2 regions of the Streptomyces sp. NPDC057694 genome follow, and region 1 is predicted to be linked to the other one. Evidence: riboswitches for the same ligand, from Rfam matches in the RefSeq annotation. Region 1 holds a riboswitch; the other holds the start of a gene.
The links. A riboswitch is a leader RNA that binds a small molecule or an ion and turns the genes downstream of it on or off. The one in region 1 is predicted to bind glycine.
Positions count from the first base shown of each region.

Region 2: another riboswitch for glycine. It lies ahead of gcvP (aminomethyl-transferring glycine dehydrogenase); the one in region 1 lies ahead of gcvT (glycine cleavage system aminomethyltransferase GcvT).

Region 1 covers NZ_JBHVIX010000016.1:60,237-71,294, reverse strand. Annotated here, with positions in the region: gene ACFVDP_RS29135 (ABC transporter permease) at 1-610, opposite strand, end outside; gene ACFVDP_RS29130 (enhanced serine sensitivity protein SseB C-terminal domain-containing protein) at 1,010-1,810, opposite strand; gene ACFVDP_RS29125 (enhanced serine sensitivity protein SseB) at 1,955-2,779, opposite strand; gene ACFVDP_RS29120 (AAA family ATPase) at 2,884-3,558, opposite strand; glycine riboswitch at 3,664-3,760, shown strand; gene gcvT (glycine cleavage system aminomethyltransferase GcvT) at 3,899-5,026, shown strand; gene gcvH (glycine cleavage system protein GcvH) at 5,094-5,471, shown strand; gene glyA (serine hydroxymethyltransferase) at 5,479-6,756, shown strand; gene ACFVDP_RS29100 (L-serine ammonia-lyase) at 6,904-8,274, shown strand; gene ACFVDP_RS29095 (Ig-like domain-containing protein) at 8,308-9,297, opposite strand; gene ACFVDP_RS29090 (glycoside hydrolase family 25 protein) at 9,534-10,085, shown strand; gene ACFVDP_RS29085 (NADPH-dependent F420 reductase) at 10,104-10,799, opposite strand; gene ACFVDP_RS29080 (FadR/GntR family transcriptional regulator) at 10,834-11,058, opposite strand, start outside.
Region 2 covers NZ_JBHVIX010000004.1:482,963-494,020, forward strand. Annotated here, with positions in the region: gene ACFVDP_RS14370 (substrate-binding and VWA domain-containing protein) at 1-492, shown strand, start outside; gene ACFVDP_RS14375 (glutamate--cysteine ligase) at 493-2,013, opposite strand; gene ACFVDP_RS14380 (hypothetical protein) at 2,545-3,132, shown strand; gene ACFVDP_RS14385 (DUF5999 family protein) at 3,497-3,697, shown strand; gene gcvP (aminomethyl-transferring glycine dehydrogenase) at 3,852-6,740, opposite strand; glycine riboswitch at 6,924-7,020, opposite strand; gene ACFVDP_RS14395 (PRC-barrel domain-containing protein) at 7,135-7,509, shown strand; gene ACFVDP_RS14400 (DNA polymerase IV) at 7,723-9,123, opposite strand; gene ACFVDP_RS14405 (MerR family transcriptional regulator) at 9,170-9,790, opposite strand; gene ACFVDP_RS14410 (bifunctional nuclease family protein) at 9,997-10,470, opposite strand; gene ACFVDP_RS14415 (MerR family transcriptional regulator) at 10,557-11,058, opposite strand, start outside.

The sequences.
Region 1 (11,058 bases):
AGCCGATGACCAGCACGAGGATGGCGACGCGGACACCGGTTCCGGTCAGCCCGAGCATGTCGTCGGGGAGCACCGAGACCAGCGAGATGATGAAGAGCAGCTGGGGGAAGGCGAGCAGCACGTCCATGACCCGGCTGATGATCGAGTCGATCCAGCCGCCGAAGTAGCCCGCGATCACGCCGAAGACCGTGCCGAGCACGACGGCGACGATGGCCGCGAGGAACGCGACGAGCAGCGAGATCCGGGCGCCGTAGACGACGCGGCTGAAGACGTCCCGGCCCTTGTTGGGCTCGACGCCGAACAGGTAGTCGCCGCTGACGCCGCCCAGCGAACCGGTGGGCAGGTTCGTCAGCGGGTCGAGCTTGTCCTGGTGGAAGTCGTTCGGCGGGTGGCCGAGCAGGCCCACGATCAGCGGAGCGAAGACCGCCACCAGGATCAAAAGGACGACAACGATGCCACCGGCCAGGGCGACCTTGTCCCGCTTGAGGCGGTTCCAGGCGATCTGCTTCAGCGACCGTCCTTCGACCTTGCCGCCTGACTGGCTCGCGGCAGCGTCGACCGACGCGGTCGGCTCCGCCTCCGCGGTCGTGTCGTGCAATGGTGCCGTCATCGTGGCAGGGACCCCTCTCAACCGGCGGTGACCGGCCCGCACTTGCCGCTGGTGGCGGCGTGATTCAGTCCGTCGTACTCGGAGGGCTCGTACACAAGGCCGAACCCCTTGGAGCGGGAGTCTTCAACCTGTGTGCGATCTGTTGCCAGACTTGACGGGGAAAGGATGCCTAAACGTGATGCTGTCTGGGGGGTTCCGTTATCCGGACGGCGGTCAACGACGGGCGGACAGTGGGCAGTTGGGGCCGAAGGGGCGGCATAGTGGACATTGGGGCCACAAGCCTGCTTCTCTACCCCCAACCCGTCCCTTCCCGAAATGACCGCTGCACACGCGGAGTTGAGGAGGACTTGAGGTTCGGGCCGGGTGGTCAAGCCCGTCCGGCGTTTGAGGACAAAGCGGTCAGTACGACGCGCCGTACGGCGGCGGGTAGCCGTAGCCCCCACCGGCCTGCCCGGCAGGAGCGGCGTGCGCCTCGCGGTCGTAGAACGCCCGGGCGTTCGCCCGCAGCCACATCGCCACCGGGTCGTACTCGTCGGACATCGCGACCGTGGACACCGGCAGACCGTCCGGCACGGCCGTGATGGACTGCTGCATCATCGCGCGCACCGAGTCCACCGACGCGGGCGACGTGTCGTACACATCGAGGCCGATGGCGAGGTACGGAGCGCCGAGCGCGGGCTGCACCCAGGCGCGGCGCAGGGCGCGCACGGCGGTGGTGCGGTGCGCGTTCTGCGCGAGGACGGCGTAGAACTGCGGGAGGTCGATCGTCGGCTCGGACAGCCGCAGCGGACCGGCCGGCTGGCGGTCGAGGCCGCCCGCGATCCGGCGCAGGTCGAGCCAGGGGATGCCGACGCCGCCGCCCGGCGCGTGCGGATTGAGCCAGAGGCCGTAGTGGTCGGGGTAGAGGGTGCGGGCCGCGTCGACACCGCCGACCACCTCGTACGCACGCGACCAGCCGGAGGCGGAGAGCTCCTGGGCGGAGGTGACGCAGGGGGCGTAACCGAACCCGTCGACCTCCATGTTCCCGTACTGGGCGTCGGGGGAGCCGGCCTGGCCGTGCCAGAGCAGCATCCAGACCTGGCCCGCCGCGGGGTCGGCGAGCGCCTTGAGCAGCGCCTCGTACGCGTCGTAGCGCCCGGGAGTCACCTGGCGCAGCATGTGCTCGACCTGTCCGGCCGCGGCCGTGCCCGACGCACTCACCCGTAACCGCCCCTTCGTGAACTTCTGCCAGTCTGTGATTCGCCGATCCGCCCGATCGGCCCCTCACCGGTGGGTGTGACACCGCCCGGTCAGGTCATGAAACCAGCTTAAGCGGCGTTACTGACACCGACTTGACGGACGGTGTCATACCTCTCGTGCATAGAACGGACGAACTTGGCCCCGCAGCCAGTCGGCGACCGGGTCCTGGGTGACGTCGAGGAAGACGAGATTCACCGGCCAGGCGACCGGCGTCCGGCCCAGCGCGCGGCCGAGCGCGTCCAGGGACACGTCCCGCGCCGGACCCGCCGCCGCCTCATGCTCCGTCAGCTCCACGCCGATGAACAGCGACGGGGCGCCGTCCTCGACGACCGCGAGACAGCGGCGGGCCGTGCGGACGATGCCGGCCGCGTCGAACTCCTCGCGCACCGCCGTCAGGAAGTCGACCGGATCGTCCTGCCAGTCCGGCTCGGACAGCACGACCCGGCCGCCGCTCGCCGGTCCGTCCAGCGGGGTGCGGCCGCCGCGGGCCAGCTGGGCGACGGCCGGGGGCGGGAGCGGGACGCCTATCGTGCCGTCCGGATTCACGGCGAGGCCGACCTGCGGTGGCAGTCCGCGCGCGAACTCCACGGCCGGGGCCACCGTGCAGTCCATCCGGCCGCCGGTGACCTGCATGAACTCGTGCTCGGAGCTGAAGACCGGGACGTACGCCTGGCCCTGGATCTCCATCGTGGGCAGGTCGAGGTCGCGGCTGGCCGGACCGCCGCCCTTGGGCAGCGGGATCCACAGGTGGCTGCGGCCGAGGACCTCGACGATGCGGCCGCCGGCCTCGGGGCGGCCGAGCGCCGCGGAGAGGACCTCCTCCAGCTCGTTGGCCGGCCAGCTGTGCTGCGGCTGGGGGTGGGCGTGTGCGCCGCCCTCACCCTGCGCGTAGTGCTCGTGCCCCTGCTCCGGGATGCCCGGCGTCTCCATAGCTGCCTTCAACCTCTGCTCTGCCGCTGTACCGCGCGCGGCGCCTGTCGTCCGGGCCGACGATAACCCGTTCGGCGGCAGCGCCGAAGGCGCTCCTCGCGGGCTCAGCTCTCCAGGAACGTGATTCCGCCGAGTGCGTCGGACGCCGCGCGGTCGAGCAGCACCGCCGACTCGATGCCGGCCGGCAGATCACCGGCCTCCGTCGACGTGACGAGCGCGGTGACCGCCCTGCGGTGCCGGGCGAAGGCGTACCGCGAGACGCCGCGGCCGCGGTCGCGCATGCCTTCCAGGGCCAGGTCCGCCGGCACGTCGAGCAGGATCAGATGGACGGCCGCGCCGCGCCGCCCGGCCATCCGCGTCACCCAGTGGCGCACCCAGGCCTGGGTGCCGCAGTCGTGCACGACGACGCTGGCGCCGGAGCGGATCGCCCGGCGCAGGCCCGCGTAGTGCGCGAGGCGGACCAGCGGCCGGTAGAGCGCGTACGGCAGTCGGCGCGGCATCCGCGCGGCCCAGCGCTCCCGGGTGTCCTGGGAGTCGATCCGCACCACGGTGACCACGCGCCGCATCAGCGTGGACTTGCCGCTGCCCGGCAGCCCCGACAGCACGACCAGGTCACCCGCCGCGAAGCCGATCCGGTGCGGGGTGCGGCCGCCGCGCCCCCGCAGGTCCCGCACCGAGCGCTGCCGGGGAATCCGTACCCCCGCCACCGCCGGCGCCGTGGTCGCGTACGCCCCCGCAAGCTCTTTGTGCACCGTGATCGTCCTCCCCGTTCCGGTCACGCCACTTCCTGCCCGCCAAGTGTAAAGAGTAGGTAATGCCCTCCGATCTGTTTTCCCGTTCCCCGGGCATGCAATGATGTGCGCGCCAACTGCATACCGGCCGCTTGAATCCGCGCGGGAGAGTTCCAGGCACACGCTGCCCGGACGCCGAAGGAGCAAGTCCCTCCCTTGAATCTCTCAGGCCCCGAACCGCGCGGGCGAGGCACATCTGAAAAGCGGGCCGCCCGTCTCGTACGGCGGCTCCACCCAAGGTGCAAGCCCCTCGGGGCGAACCTCTCAGGTTCCGATGACAGATGGGGAGGACACTTCGCCATCGCCGTCATGCCCTGGAGCACCAGCAATGAGCCCTACGCCTTCCCGCCTGACCGCACTTGATGCCGTGCACCGTTCCCTCGGTGCCACGATGACCGACTTCGCCGGCTGGGACATGCCGCTGCGCTACGGCAGCGAGCGTGACGAGCACACCGCCGTGCGCACGAAGGCCGGGCTCTTCGACCTGTCCCACATGGGCGAGATCACCGTTTCCGGCGCCGGGGCCGTGGACCTGCTCAACTTCGCGCTGGTCGGCAACATCGGCTCCGTCGGCGTCGGCCGCGCCCGCTACACGATGATCTGCCGCGCGGACGGCGGCATCCTCGACGACCTGATCGTCTACCGGCTGGCGGAGACGGAGTACATGGTCGTCGCCAACGCGGGCAACGCGCAGGTCGTCCTCGACGCGCTGACCGAGCGCGCCGAGGGCTTCGACGCCGAGGTCCGCGACGACCGGGAGGCGTACGCGCTGATCGCCGTGCAGGGCCCGCACTCCCCCGCCATCGTGAAGTCCGTCACGGACGCCGACCTGGACGGCCTGAAGTACTACGCCGGTCTGCCCGGCACCGTCGCGGGCGTCGAGGCGCTCATCGCGCGCACCGGCTACACCGGCGAGGACGGCTTCGAGCTGTTCGTCGCCCCGGCCGACGCGGAGAAGCTGTGGCAGGCGCTGACCGAGGCGGGCGCCGCGTACGGCCTCGTCCCGTGCGGCCTGTCCTGCCGGGACACGCTGCGCCTGGAGGCGGGCATGCCGCTGTACGGGCACGAGCTGACCACGGAGCTGAGCCCGTTCGACGCCGGTCTGGGCCGCGTCGTGAAGTTCGACAAGACGTCCCACGGCGAGGACTTCGTCGGGCACGACGCGCTCGTCGCCGCAGCCGAGCGCGCCGAGACCGCCCCGCCGCGCAGGCTCGTCGGCCTGATCGCCGAGGGCCGCCGGGTGCCGCGCGCCGGGATGGCCGTCGTCGCCGACGGCAAGGTGATCGGCGAGGTCACCTCCGGCGCCCCCTCCCCCACCCTGGGCAAGCCGCTCGCGATCGCGTACGTGGACGCCGGGCACGCCGAGCCCGGCACGGCCGGCGTCGGGGTCGACATCCGCGGCACCCACGAGCCGTACGAGGTCGTGGCTCTGCCGTTCTACAAGCGCCAGAAGTGACGCTCGTACCAGCGACGCCGTCCCCCTCCGTCATCAGCACCTTCCCCCGTACAGGAGAATTCGCATCATGAGCAACCCCCAGCACCTGCGTTACAGCAAGGAGCACGAGTGGCTGTCGGCCGTCGAGGACGGCGTGGCGACGGTCGGCATCACGGAGCACGCGGCCAACGCGCTCGGTGACATCGTGTTCGTCCAGCTTCCCGAGGTCGGCGACACCATCACGGCGGGCGAGACCTGCGGTGAGCTGGAGTCCACCAAGTCGGTCTCCGACCTGTACTCCCCCGTGACCGGCGAGGTCGTCGAGGCCAACCAGGACGTCGTCGACGACCCGGCCCTCGTCAACTCGGCCCCCTTCGAGGGCGGCTGGCTGTTCAAGGTCCGTATCGCGGAGGAGCCGAAGGACCTGCTCTCCGCCGACGAGTACACCGAGTTCTCCGGGAGCTGACACCTTTATGTCCGAGAAGACCGACAAGTCCGTACTGAACGAGTCGCTGCACGCTCTCGACCCCGAGGTGGCCCAGGCCGTCGACGCCGAGCTGAAGCGGCAGCAGTCGACCCTGGAAATGATCGCGTCGGAGAACTTCGCCCCGGTCGCCGTCATGGAGGCCCAGGGCTCGGTCCTCACCAACAAGTACGCGGAGGGCTACCCCGGCCGCCGCTACTACGGCGGCTGCGAGCACGTCGACGTCACCGAGCAGATCGCGATCGACCGCGTGAAGGAGCTGTTCGGCGCCGAGTACGCCAACGTGCAGCCGCACTCGGGCGCCTCCGCGAACCAGGCCGCCCTGTTCGCCATCGCCCAGCCCGGCGACACGATCCTCGGCCTGGACCTGGCGCACGGCGGCCACCTCACCCACGGCATGCGCCTGAACTTCTCCGGCAAGCAGTTCGACGTGGTCGCGTACCACGTGGACGAGGCCGGCCTGGTCGACATGGCCGAGGTGGAGCGCCTGGCCAAGGAGCACCGCCCCAAGGTCATCATCGCGGGCTGGTCGGCGTACCCGCGCCAGCTGGACTTCGCCGAGTTCCGCCGCATCGCCGACGAGGTCGAGGCGTACCTGTGGGTCGACATGGCCCACTTCGCGGGCCTGGTGGCCGCGGGGCTGCACCCCAACCCCGTGCCGTACGCCGACGTCGTCACGTCCACGACGCACAAGACGCTCGGCGGCCCGCGCGGCGGCATCATCCTCGCCCGCAACAAGGACTTCGCGAAGAAGCTGAACTCGGCGGTCTTCCCGGGCTTCCAGGGCGGCCCCCTGGAGCACGTGATCGCGGCCAAGGCCGTCTCCTTCAAGGTCGCGGCGAGCGAGGGCTTCAAGGAGCGCCAGCAGCGCACGATCGAGGGCGCCAAGATCCTCGCCGAGCGGCTGACCTCCGAGGACACCCGCGCGCACGGCGTGAACGTGGCGTCCGGCGGCACCGACGTGCACCTGGTCCTGGTCGACCTGCGCGACTCGGAGCTGGACGGCCGGCAGGCCGAGGACCGGCTCCACGAGGTCGGCATCACGGTCAACCGCAACGCGGTCCCGAACGACCCGCGTCCCCCGATGACCACCTCCGGCCTGCGCATCGGCACGCCGGCGCTGGCCACCCGCGGCTTCGACGCCGACGACTTCCGTGAGGTCGCCGACATCATCGCCGAGACCCTCAAGCCGTCCTACGACGCCGACGCGCTGAAGGCCCGGGTGACCGCTCTCGCGGAGAAGCACCCGCTGTACCCCGGCCTGTAGTAATTACGTACGCTTTGAGACGTACGAATTTTCGGGGCACCCCGCACACTGGAAAGTGAGCAGGGGTGCCCCGAGTCACGTCCACCTCTTTCCTGCCCCGCCCGTCCCGGCAGACAACGGCGTCTGCCACCACCATTGGAGTCCCCCGTGGCCATCTCGGTCTTCGACCTCTTCTCGGTCGGCATCGGCCCGTCCAGCTCCCACACGGTCGGTCCCATGCGCGCGGCGCGGATGTTCGCCCGGCGCCTGAAGAACGAGGGCCTGCTGGCCCACACCGCCTCGATACGCGCCGAGCTGTACGGCTCCCTGGGCGCGACCGGCCACGGGCACGGCACCCCGAAGGCGGTGCTGCTCGGCCTGGAGGGCGAGTCCCCGCGCACCGTCGACGTCGAGCACGCCGACCTGCGTGTCGAGGAGATCAGGACGTCCGGGCGGCTCAGCGTCCTCGGCGTGCACGAGATCGGCTTCGACGCCGACGCCGACCTGGTCCTGCACCGCCGCAAGGCCCTGCCGTACCACGCGAACGGCATGAGCCTGTGGGCGTTCGACGCCGACGGCACCGAGCTGCTCACCAAGACGTACTACTCGGTGGGCGGCGGCTTCGTCGTCGATGAAGATGCCGTCGCGGGCGATAACCCGATCGTGCCCGACGACACGGTCCTGAAGTACCCCTTCCGCACCGGTGACGAACTGCTCCGCCTCACCCACGAGACCGGCCTGTCCATCCCGGCGCTGATGCTGGAGAACGAGAAGGCCTGGCGCACCGAGGACGAGATCCGCGCGGGCCTGCTGGAGATCTGGCGGGTCATGCAGGCCTGTGTGTCGCGCGGCATGGCCCGCGAGGGCATCCTGCCGGGCGGCCTCAAGGTCCGCCGCCGGGCCGCGAGTTCGGCCCGCAAGCTGCGCGCCGAGGGTGACCCGCTGGCCCACGCCATGGAGTGGATCACCCTGTACGCGATGGCGGTGAACGAGGAGAACGCGGCGGGCGGCCGCGTCGTCACCGCTCCGACCAACGGTGCGGCGGGCATCATCCCGTCGGTCCTGCACTACTACATGAACTTCGTGCCCGGCGCCGACGAGGAGGGCGTGGTCCGCTTCCTGCTCTCCGCCGGCGCGATCGGCATGCTCTTCAAGGAGAACGCCTCGATCTCCGGCGCCGAGGTCGGCTGCCAGGGCGAGGTCGGCTCGGCCTGCTCGATGGCGGCGGGCGCGCTCGCCGAGGTGCTCGGCGGCTCCCCGGAGCAGGTGGAGAACGCGGCGGAGATCGGCATGGAGCACAACCTCGGACTGACCTGCGACCCGGTCGGCGGTCTGGTCCAGATCCCGTGCATCGAGCGCAACGGCATGGCGGCCGTGAAGGCGGTCACCGCGGCCAAGATGGCGATGCGCGGCGACGGCTCGCACAAGGTGTCCCTGGACAAGGTCATCAAGACCATGCGGGACACCGGTGCGGACATGTCGGTGAAGTACAAGGAGACGGCGAGGGGCGGCCTCGCCGTCAACATCATCGAGTGCTGAGAGTCGCCCCGAGGGGCGCACCCGGGACGGCGGTCACAGGGACGCCGTCGTCCCCTCGCCGGTCCCGCTGCCCTGGAGCCACTGGTCCCAGCTCAGGTTGAAGGCCGCGTAGCCGTTGTCGGCCGGGGCCTTGGCGCGCGGTGAACCGGTGATGGTGATGGGGTCGCCCTGCTTGACCTGGCCGTAGAACCACTTGGCGTCGGACATGGACAGGTGGACGCAGCCGTGCGAGCCGCGGGCGCTGCCGCTGCCCGGGTTCGGGTCGCCGGTCGAGTAGTGCACGTACGTACCGGACTGCGTCAGATGCACGTCCCAGGGCAGCGTCAGGTCGTAGTAGTTGGGGTTGCCCTTGTCGCAGCTGATGCCGACGCTGCAGGAGGTCATGTGGACCTTCTCCTGCTTGTCGATGACGGCCATCGTGCCGTTCCAGGTCGGGTACTCGGCGCTGCCCGCGTTGATGGACAGGGTGCGTACCGTCGCCCCGTTCTTCGTGACCTTCATGGTGTGGCCGGTGACGGAGACGTCGGCGCGGACGTCGTCGCCGACCTTGAAGGTGTGGGTGTAACTGTGCGTGCCGTACCGCCCGTTGCCGTTGCTGACGCCCTCCATGTCGGCGACGACCTTCACCTTCGTCCCCGAGGGCCAGTAGTCCTTCGGGCGCCAGTCGGCGCGCTTGTCGCCGAACCAGTGCCAGGCGCCCTCCACCGGCTGCGAGGCGCTGACCTTCATGTGCTTCTCCACGGACGCGCGGGCCTTGGCCGCGACCGGGTTGGTGAACACCACCGAGACGGGCATGGCCACGCCGACCGTGGCGCCGGTCTGCGGCATTATCGTCTCGAGCAGCATCGGCGGGCCCTTGGGCTTCGTCGGTGACGGCGAGGCGCTCGCGCTCGGCTTCCCCGGCGCCTTCCCGTCGCTCCCGTCCGCCTGGTCACTGCCGCTCCCGCCACAGGCACTCGCGCCCACGAGCACCGCGACCGTCATGAGCGCGATCCCTATTCCGCTGCCCTTGCGCCGTCCCACGACCTGCCCCACTCTCCTCGATCCGCGCCCTCCGAAGTCGGGGCCCGGCCCTGTGTCAGACCTCGGTTTCGGTGGACCTAGTTGCATGCGCCCGCGTAAAGCGTGTTCCAAGATTGCGCGGGCTCCTCCTGACCGAGCCTTCCCCGTAAACCCGCCCGCAGGCAGGTTCGGATCAGGGAGCATGCGGGGACCATGACAGTTCAACCTCGTCGCCCCCACCGACCGGAGGCCCACGCATGCTCCACGGCATCGACGTCAGCTCCTACCAGTCCACTTTCGACACGGACGGCCAATCGTTCGTCTTCATAAAGGCCACAGAAGGGCGCAGCTACGTCAACCCGCGCCTGACAAGCCAGACGAAACTGGCGCGCGACGGCGAGTGCACCGTGGGCTTCTACCACTTCCTGTGGCCGGGGAACATCGCCGCCCAGGCCGCGTACTTCGTGGGCAAGGCCCCCGAAAAGGCCGGCGACCTCCTCGCGGTCGACTGGGAGACGACCGGCGACGGCACCCGCGCGAGCAACGCGGACAAGGACCACTTCATCCGCGAGGTGAAGAGACTGCGGCCGAACCACCGGGTCCTGCTGTACTGCAACCGCGATTTTTGGCTCAACGTCGACACGACGTCGTACGCCGGTGACGGTCTGTGGATCGCCGACTACGTGACGGCCGGGAAGCCGCGCATCAAGGCGAAGTGGACGATCCACCAGTACACGTCGAGCCCCCACGACAAGAACGTCGCCGCGTTCACGAGCGAGAGCACGCTGCGCGACTGGGCGACGCCCTGACGGGAGTGCGGGCGCGCCTTAAGCGCGCCACTCCGCCGTGCGCTCCGGGGACGCCGCGTCCAGCGCCTTGCGGACGGCCGCGGCGTCGGCGGCGAGGCCGTAGACCGGGGTGCCGGGCTGCTGGCGCCACGACTCGTCCTGGCCGCCCGCGTCGACGGTGTCGAAGCCGATCTCGTCCAGCAGGGCCGTGACCGCCTGCTTCGCCTTCGCGTCGTCGCCGGCGATCGGCAAGGCGATGCGGTCCGGGGCGCCGGCGGGGCGGGCCTTGTCGACGATGTCGGCCGCGTACGTGCCGTTGAACACCTTCACGACCTCGTGGCCGATCTGGCGCTCGGTCCAGCGGCTCTCGGTCAGGCCCTCGTCCTCGATCCCGGCGATCTTCCCGTCGCGCTGCTGCGGGTAGTAGTTGCCGGTGTCGATGACGGTGACGTCGGGTGCGGCCGTGTCCAGGAGCCCGGCGGGCAGGTTCGGGACCGCCTTCAGCGGGATGGTGACCACGACGACCTGGGCGCCGCGGACCGCGTCCTCGATGGTCGCGGGGGTGGCGCCGGTCTCCTCGGCGAGGGCGCCGAGGGTGTGCGGGCCGCGCGAGTTCGCTACGTGGACGTCGTGGCCGACGGCGGTGAGACGCCGGGTGACGTTCCCGCCGATGTTGCCCGCGCCGATGATGCCGATCTTCATGTCTCGTCCTTCCGGAGATTCATGCGTGTGCATCGATTGCGAACCCGGGCGACGGAGCGGCTATTCCTCAGGACACCAGCTTCCCCCGAACGGCTTCCAGCTCGGTCTGCGCCACCCGTCCCGCCGTCTCCGCGTCGCCCGCCGCGACCGCCGCCACCAGGTCCGCGTGCGCCGCGTCGCCGTGGTCGCGCTCGGCCCCCGCCACGTCGACGAGTCCGAGCAGGTCGATCAGGCCCTGCCGCAGGGCCGGGGCGAACTCCGCGAACAGATCGGTCAGTACGGGGTTGTGGGC
Region 2 (11,058 bases), on a different contig from region 1:
ATCGGCCTGTGGGAGTTCGCGACCAAGCTCGACGGCGATCGCGACTACAAGAAGCTCGTCCCGACCGCGCGTCTCGGCGACCGCAGCGGCTCCAGCACCCAGCGCGAGCGCCTCTCCGCCGCGTTCGCCTCCCTCCAGCCGGTGGCGGACGGTGCGACGGGCCTGTACGACACGACACTCGCCGCCTACAAGGACGCCAAGGCGACGTACAAGAAAGGCAAGTTCAACGCCGTGGTCGTGGTGACCGACGGCGTGAACGAGGACCCGGGCTCGATCTCCCGCAGCAATCTGGTCCAGCAGCTGCAGTCGCTGACCGACATCGAGCAGCCGGTGCCGCTCATCGCGATAGCCGTCGGCCCGAACACCGACAAGGACGAGATCCAGCAGATCGCCGAGGCCACCGGCGGCTCGGGCCATCAGGTCAGCGACCCCGCCGACATCCAGCAGGTCATCCTCAAGGCCATCATGGAAGCGGGCGCGCGGACCAACTGATCAGCGCAGCGGCACGGCGGGCTCCGGCAGTCCGACGGGCCAGGTGTGGACCGGTTCGCCGACGTGCATCAGCTCGGCGTACCGGCGGGTGGTCGCCGCGAGCGCCGCGTCCCGGGCGAGTCCGCTCTCCAGCGCCCGGTGGTACGTCGCGGCCTGCCACTGCGCCCCGTTCGTCCGCCGGACGCACCGCTGCTCGATGACCCCCAGATAGAAGTCCCGGTCGGCGGGTTCGACCCCCCACGCGTCCAGCCCGGCGGCCGCGAGCGGCAGCAGTTCGTCGCGTACGAGCGTCACGGCGGCCACCTTCTCCGTGCCGCCGAACCGGCCCCGGCGCGGCCACTCCAGACGCGCCTCGATCCCGTACCGGCAGGCGGCGTCGAAGTTCCGGGACGCCGCGGCGAAGGAGAGCCGCGACCACACGGGCCGCGCGTCCTCGGCGAGGGCCCGTACGACGCCGTAGTAGAAGGCGGCGTTGGCGATGACGTCGGTGACGGTGGGCCCGGCCGGCAGCACCCGGTTCTCCACCCGCAGGTGCGGCACCCCGTCGGCCACCCCGTACACCGGCCGGTTCCACCGGTACACGGTGCCGTTGTGCAGCACGAGTTCGGCGAGGCTCGGTGTGCCGCCCTTGTCGATGACCTCCAGCGGCTGTTCGTCGTCGATCAGGGGCAGCAGCGGCGGGAAGAATCGCAGATTCTCCTCGAAGAGGTCGTACGCGGATTCGATCCACCGCTCCCCGAACCAGGTCCGCGGCCTTACTCCTTGCGCGACGAGTTCCGGCGGCCGGGTGTCCGTCGACTGCTGGAAGAGTGGCGGCCGCGACTCCCGCCACAGCTCGCGCCCGAACAGGAACGGCGCATTGGCACCGAGTGCAATCTGTACGGCGGCGACCGCCTGCGCCGCGTTCCACACATCGGCGAATCGCCCCGGTGTGACCTGGAGATGCAGCTGCACCGAGGTGCACGCCGCCTCCGGGGCGATCGACGCGGAGGTGCAGGTCAGCCGCTCCACGCCGTCGATGTCGAGGGAGAACTCCTCGCCCCGCGCGGCCACGATCTGCTCGTTGAGCAGGGTGTAGCGGTCGACGTCCGACAGATTCGCGGAGACCAGATCCTCCGCGCTCAGCGTCGGCAGAATACCGATCATCACGATCCCTGCGGCGACCTCATTGGCTTTTCGGTGCGCATAGCCGAGACCGGTCCGCAGCTCCTCCGCCAGCTGGTCGAGCACTCTCCCGCCGAGCCGGTGCGGCGCAATATTGACTTCGAGATTGAACATGGCGAGTTCCGTCTGGAAATCGCGGCTCGCGATCCTCTCCAGAACCTCGGCATTCATCATTCTCGGCATACCGTCGGGGCCTGCGAGATTCAATTCGATCTCCAGGCCCATGAGATTCTTCGGCCGGTCGAACCTCTTCTCGTCCAGCAACCTCTGGAGCCCCTCGAGACACTCCCTGTGCTTGTCCCGGTAGCGCCGCCGGTCCCCCGGAACGACCGCACCCGCAACGACCTTCTCCCCCATGGAAGCGTCCCCTCCTCGCATGGGCAGCCCGCCCACCCGGCCGCATGTCACGGTGGATGATGCCCAGGCAATGTGATCGATAACGCCCCGCTCGGGCCCGCGGGGCAGTACGCTCCACGCAGTTACCCCGAGGCACATTCCTTAGGCATGCGGCCGCACGCAGATTCACGGGGCAGGGATCTGGTGAAAAACGCCGACGAGAACCGGCCGACCGCTTGACCGAAGGACACCGAGGTCACGGTCGGGGCCCTCACGGAAACGGCGAGAAATGCCCGCAAAATATCGCGGGAACTCCGGCTGATTAAGGACTTGCCGGCGCCCTGAGGTCTGGTAGCCGAAACATCGCGTGAACATACGTCGTATAAACTCCGCGAACGAGACAGAGTGTGGGCGCCCGTGGCCTATGCCCCCGCCCTCTCTGGCCCGCCACGCACCTTCTGTGTACTCACGTGCCCCCAGCAGCAGACAGCGCCGTCCGCTCTCCCGCACCGCCCTCGCACCACGTGCCTGTCGAATGAGAGGCGACCCACCATGCCGCTGCATGTCCCTCCGGCCCCCGCGCCCGCCCTGCGCACCGTCCTCACGGCCCTCGGTTCCCCCACTGCCGTCCGTGAGGCCCGCACCCCGTCACTGCGTGCCGCCCAAGGGCCCGCGAGCCCCGAACTACCGCTTCCCGTCCACGTCCTGGACCACATCACCGAGACCACGGGCCCCTCGCGCGCCCGTCTCACCGGCTGGCGTTTCCTGATCCGCTGCGGGGAGCGGGCGGTGGCCGCCGCCGACACCATGCTCACCCCCGACGGCTGGGCCTTCTCGCACTTCTTCGAAGGCCCGTACATCACCTCCACCGAACGCGCGCTGCGCCAGGCGGAGGCCCTGCCCAAGCACTACCAGCCCCGACTGCTCTCGGTACCCGAGCTGTACATGCTCACGCTGTGGCTGCACGGGGACCGCGATGCCGACCCCGCGACGGGCCATCCGGCGGCCGACGACATCCTGGTCCCGCTCGCGCCGGCCCCGCCCGGCATCGCGGCCCACCGGCCGCACAGCGTGGCCGAGTTGCTGCCGGTCCTCACCCTGCGTCTGACGCCGGCGCGGGCCACGACCCTGCTCGCCTGACGCGACCGGACACCACCCGCTCGACCCGCTCGAAGACCTGTGCCCCGCGCCGTCCGCCGTCCGGTCGCGGGGCACAGCCCTGTCCGCACCCTCCGCACCCGCTCACCCCGACCGGACTAGCCCCATCCGGCCACCCCGAACCACCCGAAGGGACAGTGCTGTTGAGCTGAACCGTCCGCACGGGTGACGCGTCTCCAACCTGTGAGGACCGCTGCTACGAAATCCCTGCGGATTGACGCCCACAGGGCAACACTGGGTTCCGACCGACTGACAACGGGGGGCGGCCATGAACAAGCCTTCAAGCCGCAGCACGGACAACGACGCGACCGTCATCGACATCACTACGCAGCGAAAGATCCCATCCATGTGCCAGCACCAGCCGCCGTGCCCGACAGCAGACTCCGCGGACCGGGAGGCCGCCCTTCCAGTGGCCCACCACCCGGAGCAGGGCTGGAGCCTCCTGTGCAACGGAGTCCTGCTCTTCGAGGACACCGGCGAACTGCTGCCCAACGGCAAGATCATCGCCCCCCACCGTCCCCTGGGCCCGGTGGTAACGGCGGCCTAGCGCCCGGCTAGGGGCGCGCCCCGCAAGGGGCGCGGGGCTGTACCCATATGCGGCTCCGCCGCGCGAGCGCGCCCAGCCAAGGCGCCCCGTAAGGGGCGCGGGGAACTGCGCGACCAGCCACGACGAACCGGTGGCCGCGCAGCCACCCCACCCTTTACGCCTCGTAGGCGTCCATGGGCGGGCACGAGCACACCAGGTTCCGATCACCGAACGCCTGGTCGATACGCCGCACCGGGGGCCAGTACTTGTCGGCAGCGACCACCCCAGCAGGGAAGACCCCTTCTTCCCTGCTGTACGCGTGCGCCCACTCCCCACCAAGCATCCCGGCCGTATGCGGAGCATTCCGCAGAGGATTGTCGTCGGCCGGCCACTCGCCGGAGGCGACCCGCTCGATCTCCCCCCGGATCGCGATCATCGCGTCGCAGAACCGGTCGAGCTCGATGAGGTCCTCGCTCTCGGTCGGCTCGATCATCAGCGTCCCGGCGACGGGGAACGACATGGTCGGCGCGTGGAACCCGTAGTCGATGAGCCGCTTGGCGATGTCGTCGACGCTGACCCCGGTGGCCTTGCTGAGCGGCCGCAGATCGATGATGCACTCGTGCGCGACCAGCCCGCCGGGCCCGGTGTACAGCACCGGGAAGTGCGGCTCGAGCCGCTTGGCGATGTAGTTGGCCGACAGCACGGCCACCTGCGTGGCCCGCTTCAACCCCTCGCCACCCATGAGCCGGACGTACGCCCACGAGATCGGCAGGATCCCGGCGGAGCCCCACGGCGCGGCGGAGATCGGCCCGACCCCCGTCTCGGGACCGGCGCTCGGCTGCAACGGGTGGTTCGGCAGGTACGGCGCCAGGTGCTCGCGCACCCCGACGGGACCGACGCCCGGACCACCGCCACCGTGCGGGATGCAGAACGTCTTGTGCAGGTTGAGGTGCGAGACGTCGCCGCCGAAGTGCCCCGGCTTGGCGAGCCCCACCAGGGCGTTGAGGTTGGCGCCGTCGACGTAGACCTGACCGCCGGCGTCGTGCACGGCGGCGCAGATGTCCGCGACGTGCTCCTCGAACACCCCGTGCGTCGACGGGTACGTGATCATGAGCACGGCGAGCTGGTCCGCGTACTGCTCGATCTTGGCGCGCAGGTCCTCGACGTCGATCTCGCCGTCGTCGGCGGTCCTGACGACGACGACCTTCATGCCGGCCATGACGGCACTCGCGGCATTGGTCCCGTGGGCGGAGGACGGAATGAGGCAGACGGTCCGCTGCTCGTCCCCGTTGGCCCGGTGGTAGCCGCGGACGGCGAGCAGCCCGGCGAGTTCGCCCTGCGATCCGGCGTTCGGCTGGAGCGACACCTTGTCGTACCCGGTGACCTCGGCGAGCCGCTCCTCCAGCTCACGGATGAGCGTGAGGTAGCCCTGCGCCTGCTCGGCCGGCGCGAAGGGGTGCAGCTGGCCGAACTCGGGCCAGGTGACCGGCTCCATCTCCGTCGTCGCGTTGAGCTTCATCGTGCAGGAGCCCAGCGGGATCATGCCGCGGTCCAGCGCGTAGTCACGGTCGGCGAGCCGGCGCAGGTAGCGCAGCATCGCGGTCTCGGACCGGTACTGGTGGAAGACGGGGTGGGTGAGGTAGTCGTCGCCGCGCTGCAGCGCGCCCGGCAGCGCGTCCTCGGTCGAGGCGTCCAGCACCTGGATGTCGGCGCCCCCGACACCGAAGGCCTCCCACACGATGCCCAGCTGGGCCCGGGTGGTGGTCTCGTCGCACGCGGCCGAGACATGGTCGGCGTCGACGAGCCGCAGATTCACCCCGCTCTCCCGCGCGGCGCTCACCACGGCGGCGGCGCGGCCCGGCACCCGCACGGTCACGGTGTCGAAGTACGCCTGGTGCACGACCTCGACTCCGCCCGCCGTCAGACCGGCGGCCAGCAGGGTGGCGTACCTGTGGGTGCGCCGGGCGATGGACTTGAGTCCGTCGGGCCCGTGATAAACGGCGTACATCCCCGCCATCACAGCGAGCAGCACCTGCGCGGTACAGATGTTGCTGGTCGCCTTCTCACGACGGATGTGCTGCTCACGCGTCTGAAGAGCGAGCCGGTACGCCTTGTTCCCGTCGGCGTCGACCGAGACACCCACGAGCCGGCCCGGCAGCGACCGCGCGAACTTCTCCCGGACCGCCATGTAACCGGCGTGCGGACCACCGAAGCCCATGGGGACGCCGAACCGCTGCGTCGTACCGATGGCGATGTCGGCGCCCAGCTCGCCGGGCGAGGTCAGCAGCGTGAGAGCGAGAAGATCAGCGGCAACGGTGACGATGGCGCCCAGCTCGTGCGCCTGGTCGATGACGGGCTTGATGTCCCGCACGGCGCCCGAGGCCCCCGGGTACTGCACGAGTACGCCCACGACACCGCGCTCGGCGACCTCGGCGGGGATCCCGTCGCTCAGGTCGACGACGACGATCTCGACGCCGGTCGGCTCGGCCCGGGTCTGGATGACGGCGGTGGTCTGCGGCAGCGCGTCGGCGTCGACGACGTACACCCCGTTCTTGACCTTGCCGATGCGCCGCGACAGCGCCATGGCCTCGGCGGCGGCCGTGCCCTCGTCGAGCAACGAGGCGCCGGAGGTGGGCAGACCGGTCAGCTCGGCGACCATGGTCTGGAAGTTGAGCAGCGCCTCCAGGCGGCCCTGCGAGATCTCCGGCTGGTACGGCGTGTACGCCGTGTACCAGGACGGGTTCTCCATGACGTTGCGCAGGATGACGGGCGGCGTGAACGTCCCGTAGTAGCCGAGCCCGATCATCGAACCCAGCACCTGGTTGCGATCGGCGAGGGACCTGAGCTCGGCCAGCACCTCGGCCTCGGTGCGCGCGCTCGGCAGCTCCAGGGCGTCGGCGCTCTTGATCACATCCGGCACCGCGGCCGCCGTCAGCTCGTCGAGCGAGCCGTAGCCGACCTGCGCGAGCATCTTGGCCTGCGCGGCGTCGTCGGGACCGATGTGGCGCTGCTCGAAGGGGATTCCCTGCTCCAACTGCGAGAGCGGAATTCGGTTGGCGGTCATGGCGGAGGCCTCCTGGTCATTGCGACCTGCGAGGGGCACCACGGCGCTGGTGCCCGGACGGCCTCCCCCTCTGTCATCTCAACCTGAGAGCTTCACCGGCCGCCCGCCCGATCACGGGGCACACCGGCTTTCACCGTCGGTGAGAGCGGGCACTGCGCACCCCGCCCTGCTTTCCAGAGTGACCTCGTCCGTGCGGTACAGGGGCCTGAGAGATTCCGGGGAGGATTTGCTCCTTCGGCGCCCTCCGACGACAGTCGGGGGACTCTCCCGCACGGGGTCAGCAGCCACTCGCCAGCCTACCAGCGGCGACATGGCCGTCACCCTCGAGTGGCCGCCCGCCCCAATGTGCTCTTTCGTAGTGCTTACAGACGAGTTGCGACCAGCTGGAGGGCCCGTGCAGACCGACATCGATCCGCGCAACCTGATCGGCCGCAAGGCGCTCGACCGCAACGGAACGAAGATCGGCACCATCGACGAGGTCTACCTCGACGACGCCACGGGCGTTCCGGAGTGGGCGGCGATACGAACCGGCCTGTTCAGCCGCGACGCCTTCGTCCCCCTGGAGCCGAGCGAACTGGTCGACGGCGCCCTGCACGTCCCCTTCGAACGCTCCCTGATCAAGGACGCCCCCGACTTCGGCGTGGGCCGCCACCTCTCCCCCGAACAGGAACTGCAGCTCTACCACCACTACGGCCTGGATGTAACGGCCCCCGAGGACCCGGACATGACCTTCGGCCACATCGCAGGAACAACCGAAGACCCGACGTAAGCCCGGTAAGGGGCGCGGGACCGTACCAACATGCGGCTCCGCCGCGCGAGCACGACCAGCCACAACGCCCCGTAAGGGGCGCGGGACCGTACCAACATGCGGCTCCGCCGCGCGAGCGCGACCAACCACAACGCCCCGTAAGGGGCGCGGGGAACTGCGCGACCAGCCACGACGCACGCGCACCCGCCATCGCACCCCGTCCCGGCAGACGCATCAGCGCACGACGGGCACCTCAACAAGCGGCAACGGATCAGCGGCCTCCAGCAATGGATCGTCAACAGAAAACGTCCGCACCCGCCCCGGCTCCACCGAATAGGGCGTCTCGAACCGCACGGTCACCCGCCCGACCCCACTCCCCTGCACCCACCCGGCCCCGAACTCGGCATGCCGCACATCGAGCCCCGCCATCCACCGCCGCACAGGGGGCTCCTCACCCACATCTCCGTCCGCCACCTCAGCCACAGCTGCCTCCTGCCCAACCGCAGCCGCACCCGCAACCGCACCCGCCTCCTCCGAAGCGGAAGCGGAAGCGGCAACGGCGGCAGCCGCCTGAGCAAACAGATCCTCCTGCGTGAAGTCGGCAAGCCCCGTGACCCCGACCCCCAGCAACCGCACACCCCCGGTGGTGTCCACGCCCTCCAAGAGCCGCGCAGCAGCCTCCCGCACCACCCCCGGATCATCGGTGGGCCCCCGCAGCGTCTCGGACCGCGTCAGGGTCGAGAAGTCGTACCGCCGCACCTTGAGGACCACGGTCCGCCCGGATCTCCCGGCGGCCCGCAACCGCTCCACACACCGGTCGGCGAGCCGCTGCACCTCGACACGGACCCGCACCCGGTCATGGATGTCCACGTCGTACGTGTCCTCGACGGACACGGACTTGGAGTCCCGCTCGGCGACGACCGGCCGCTCGTCCCGCGCGAGCGCCATCGCGTACAGATGGGTGCCATGGGCCTTGCCCACCATCCGTACGAGCTCGTCCTCGCCCGCCTCGGCGATCTCCTCGACCGTGTGGATCCCGGCCCGGCGCAGATGGTCCCCGGTGGCGGGGCCGACGCCCGGCAGGATCCGCACGGACTTGGGCCCGAGCATCTCCCGCTCGGTCCCCGGCGGTATCAGCAGCAGCCCGTCCGGCTTGGCCTCCTCGGAGGCGATCTTCGCCAGCATCTTGGACACGGCGATCCCCACGGATCCGCTCAACCCGGTCACCCGTCGAATATCGCGGCGCAACTGCAGCCCCACGGCTTCCGCGGACCGCGCGTCCCAGGCCCTCTCACCGGCCTCCAGATCGACGAACGCCTCGTCGAGGCTCAGGGGCTCCACGAGCGGCGAAAGCTCCCGCAGGAGGGCCATCACCTGCTCGCTGATCTCCCGGTACAGCCGGAACCTGGGCACGAGGTACGCGGCGTTCGGCGCGAGCCGCCGCGCCTGCCCCATCGGCATGGCGGAGTGCACCCCGAATCTGCGCGCCTCGTACGACGCGGTGGCCACGACCCCGCGCGGCCCGAGCCCGCCCACGACCACCGCTTTCCCGCGCAGGCTGGGCTTCGCCGCCTGCTCCGCGGAGGCGTAGAAGGCATCCATGTCGAGATGCAGAATCGTCGGTGCGGTCCTCACCCCTCCGATGCTGCCCTACGCCACTGACAACGCGGCCGCACGACCGTCACACGGCCCGGCCCCGCCGCCTCGCGAGTTCGTCCGCGGGATTGGTCCTGACGATGGTCTCGCCGGTGTCCACGCGCTCCCCGTGCAGCTGCGACAGCGCGCTCTCCACGTCCCGCCAGACGACCCCCACGGCGATGCCGAAGATCCCCTGCCCGCCCTGGAGCAGGTCGTGGACCTCGTCCGGCGACGTGCACTCGTACACCGTGGCGCCGTCGCTCATCAGGGTCATGCGCTCCAGATCCCGGAAGCCCCGCTCCCGAAGATGCTGCACCGCCGTCCGGATGTTCTGGAGGGAGACCCCCGTGTCCAGGAACCGCTTCACGACCTTCAGGACGACGACGTCCCGGAAGCTGTAGAGCCGCTGCGTCCCCGACCCGTACGCGGGCCGCACACTGGGCTCGACCAGGCCGGTCCTGGCCCAGTAGTCGAGCTGGCGATACGTGATGCCGGCCGCCGCGCACGCGGTCGGTCCCCGGTATCCGATCTGCTCGGACGTCGCGTCGCCATCCGCCCCCGCCACCGCAGGCACCGCCTGCGGGCGCTGCGGAGTGTGATCGGCCGCGCTGCCGTGAAACGAGTACGGACCGCCCGTCGCCGTACCGTCGCCGCTGCTTCTCACGCCGACCTCCTCTTATGACCTGCCTTCTCGACGGTAGGCAGTCACTGGGGGTGCGTCAACGAACGCCACACTCGCCACGCCGAGTGATAATCACCCTAAGAGTGGTTTCCCGTACCCCACCGCGGGGAAAGGCTAGCCGAATGCGCGGAGGCGGCCGCCACCAGGCGACCGCCTCTCTTCACGACCCGCGGGTCGCTATGTACCACTCATTGGCTGTTCGTCCCGAAATCCTCGGGCGAGATCTGGTCGAGGAACTCGCGGAACTTCTCCACCTCGTCCTCCTGCTCGTCCGGGATCGCGATCCCGGCGTCGTCCAGGACCCCGTCACTGCCGAAGATCGGCGTACCGGTCCGCAGGGCGAGGGCTATGGCGTCCGACGGGCGGGCGCTGACCTCCACGCCGCTCGCGAACACCAGCTCCGCGTAGAAGACGCCTTCCCGCAGGTCCGTGATGCGTACTTCCGTGAGCTCCTGTCCGACCGCCTCCAGCACGTCCTTGAACAGGTCGTGCGTCAGCGGACGCGCGGGGGCCATGCCCTGCTGAGCGAAGGCGATGGCCGTCGCCTCCCCCGGTCCGATCCAGATGGGGAGGTAGCGGTCGCCTCCCACTTCACGCAGGAGCACGATCGGTTGGTTGGAGGGCATTTCGACCCGGACACCTACGACGTCGAGCTCGTTCACACAGCAACCCTAGGACGTGCCCGGCAGGTTTGGGTAGTCGGGCATGCGCCGCATGCCGGGCCGGCAGCGCTCACCCGCCCCTGCGATCAGGGAAGACGCACCCCGAGAGCGGTCTGCACAAGTGCCGCGTGCAGCTTCACCGTGAGTCCCGCGAGCTCCTTTGCGCGCGCCTGCGCGAGCGTCCTGGTCTGCGGGTTGCGGTGCACCTTCAGCGGTGCGACGACCGAGTCCACCAGGCCCGCCTCGCGGTCCGCGGCGGCCCGCATGAGCCGCAGGTGGCGCGGGCCGATACCGAACCGGCCCAGCTCACCGATCAGCTCGGCGACCAGCACGGCGGAGGCGTCGTAGCCGCCGTCGGGCAGCGGAGCGATCAGCCCGTAGGACTCCCACTCGCCGAGCTCCGCCTCGTCGACGTCGGCCGCGGCGAGCAGCTCGTCCCGGCCGACGCGGGCGGCGGTCGGAGCGTCGCCGCTCTCGTCCACGGCCGCGTCACCGGGCCGTCCCGGCGCGGGCACGGGCAGGGTCTCGCCCCGCTCCAGGGCGTCGAGCTGCTCCTTGATGACCTTCAGCGGCAGGTAGTGGTCCCGC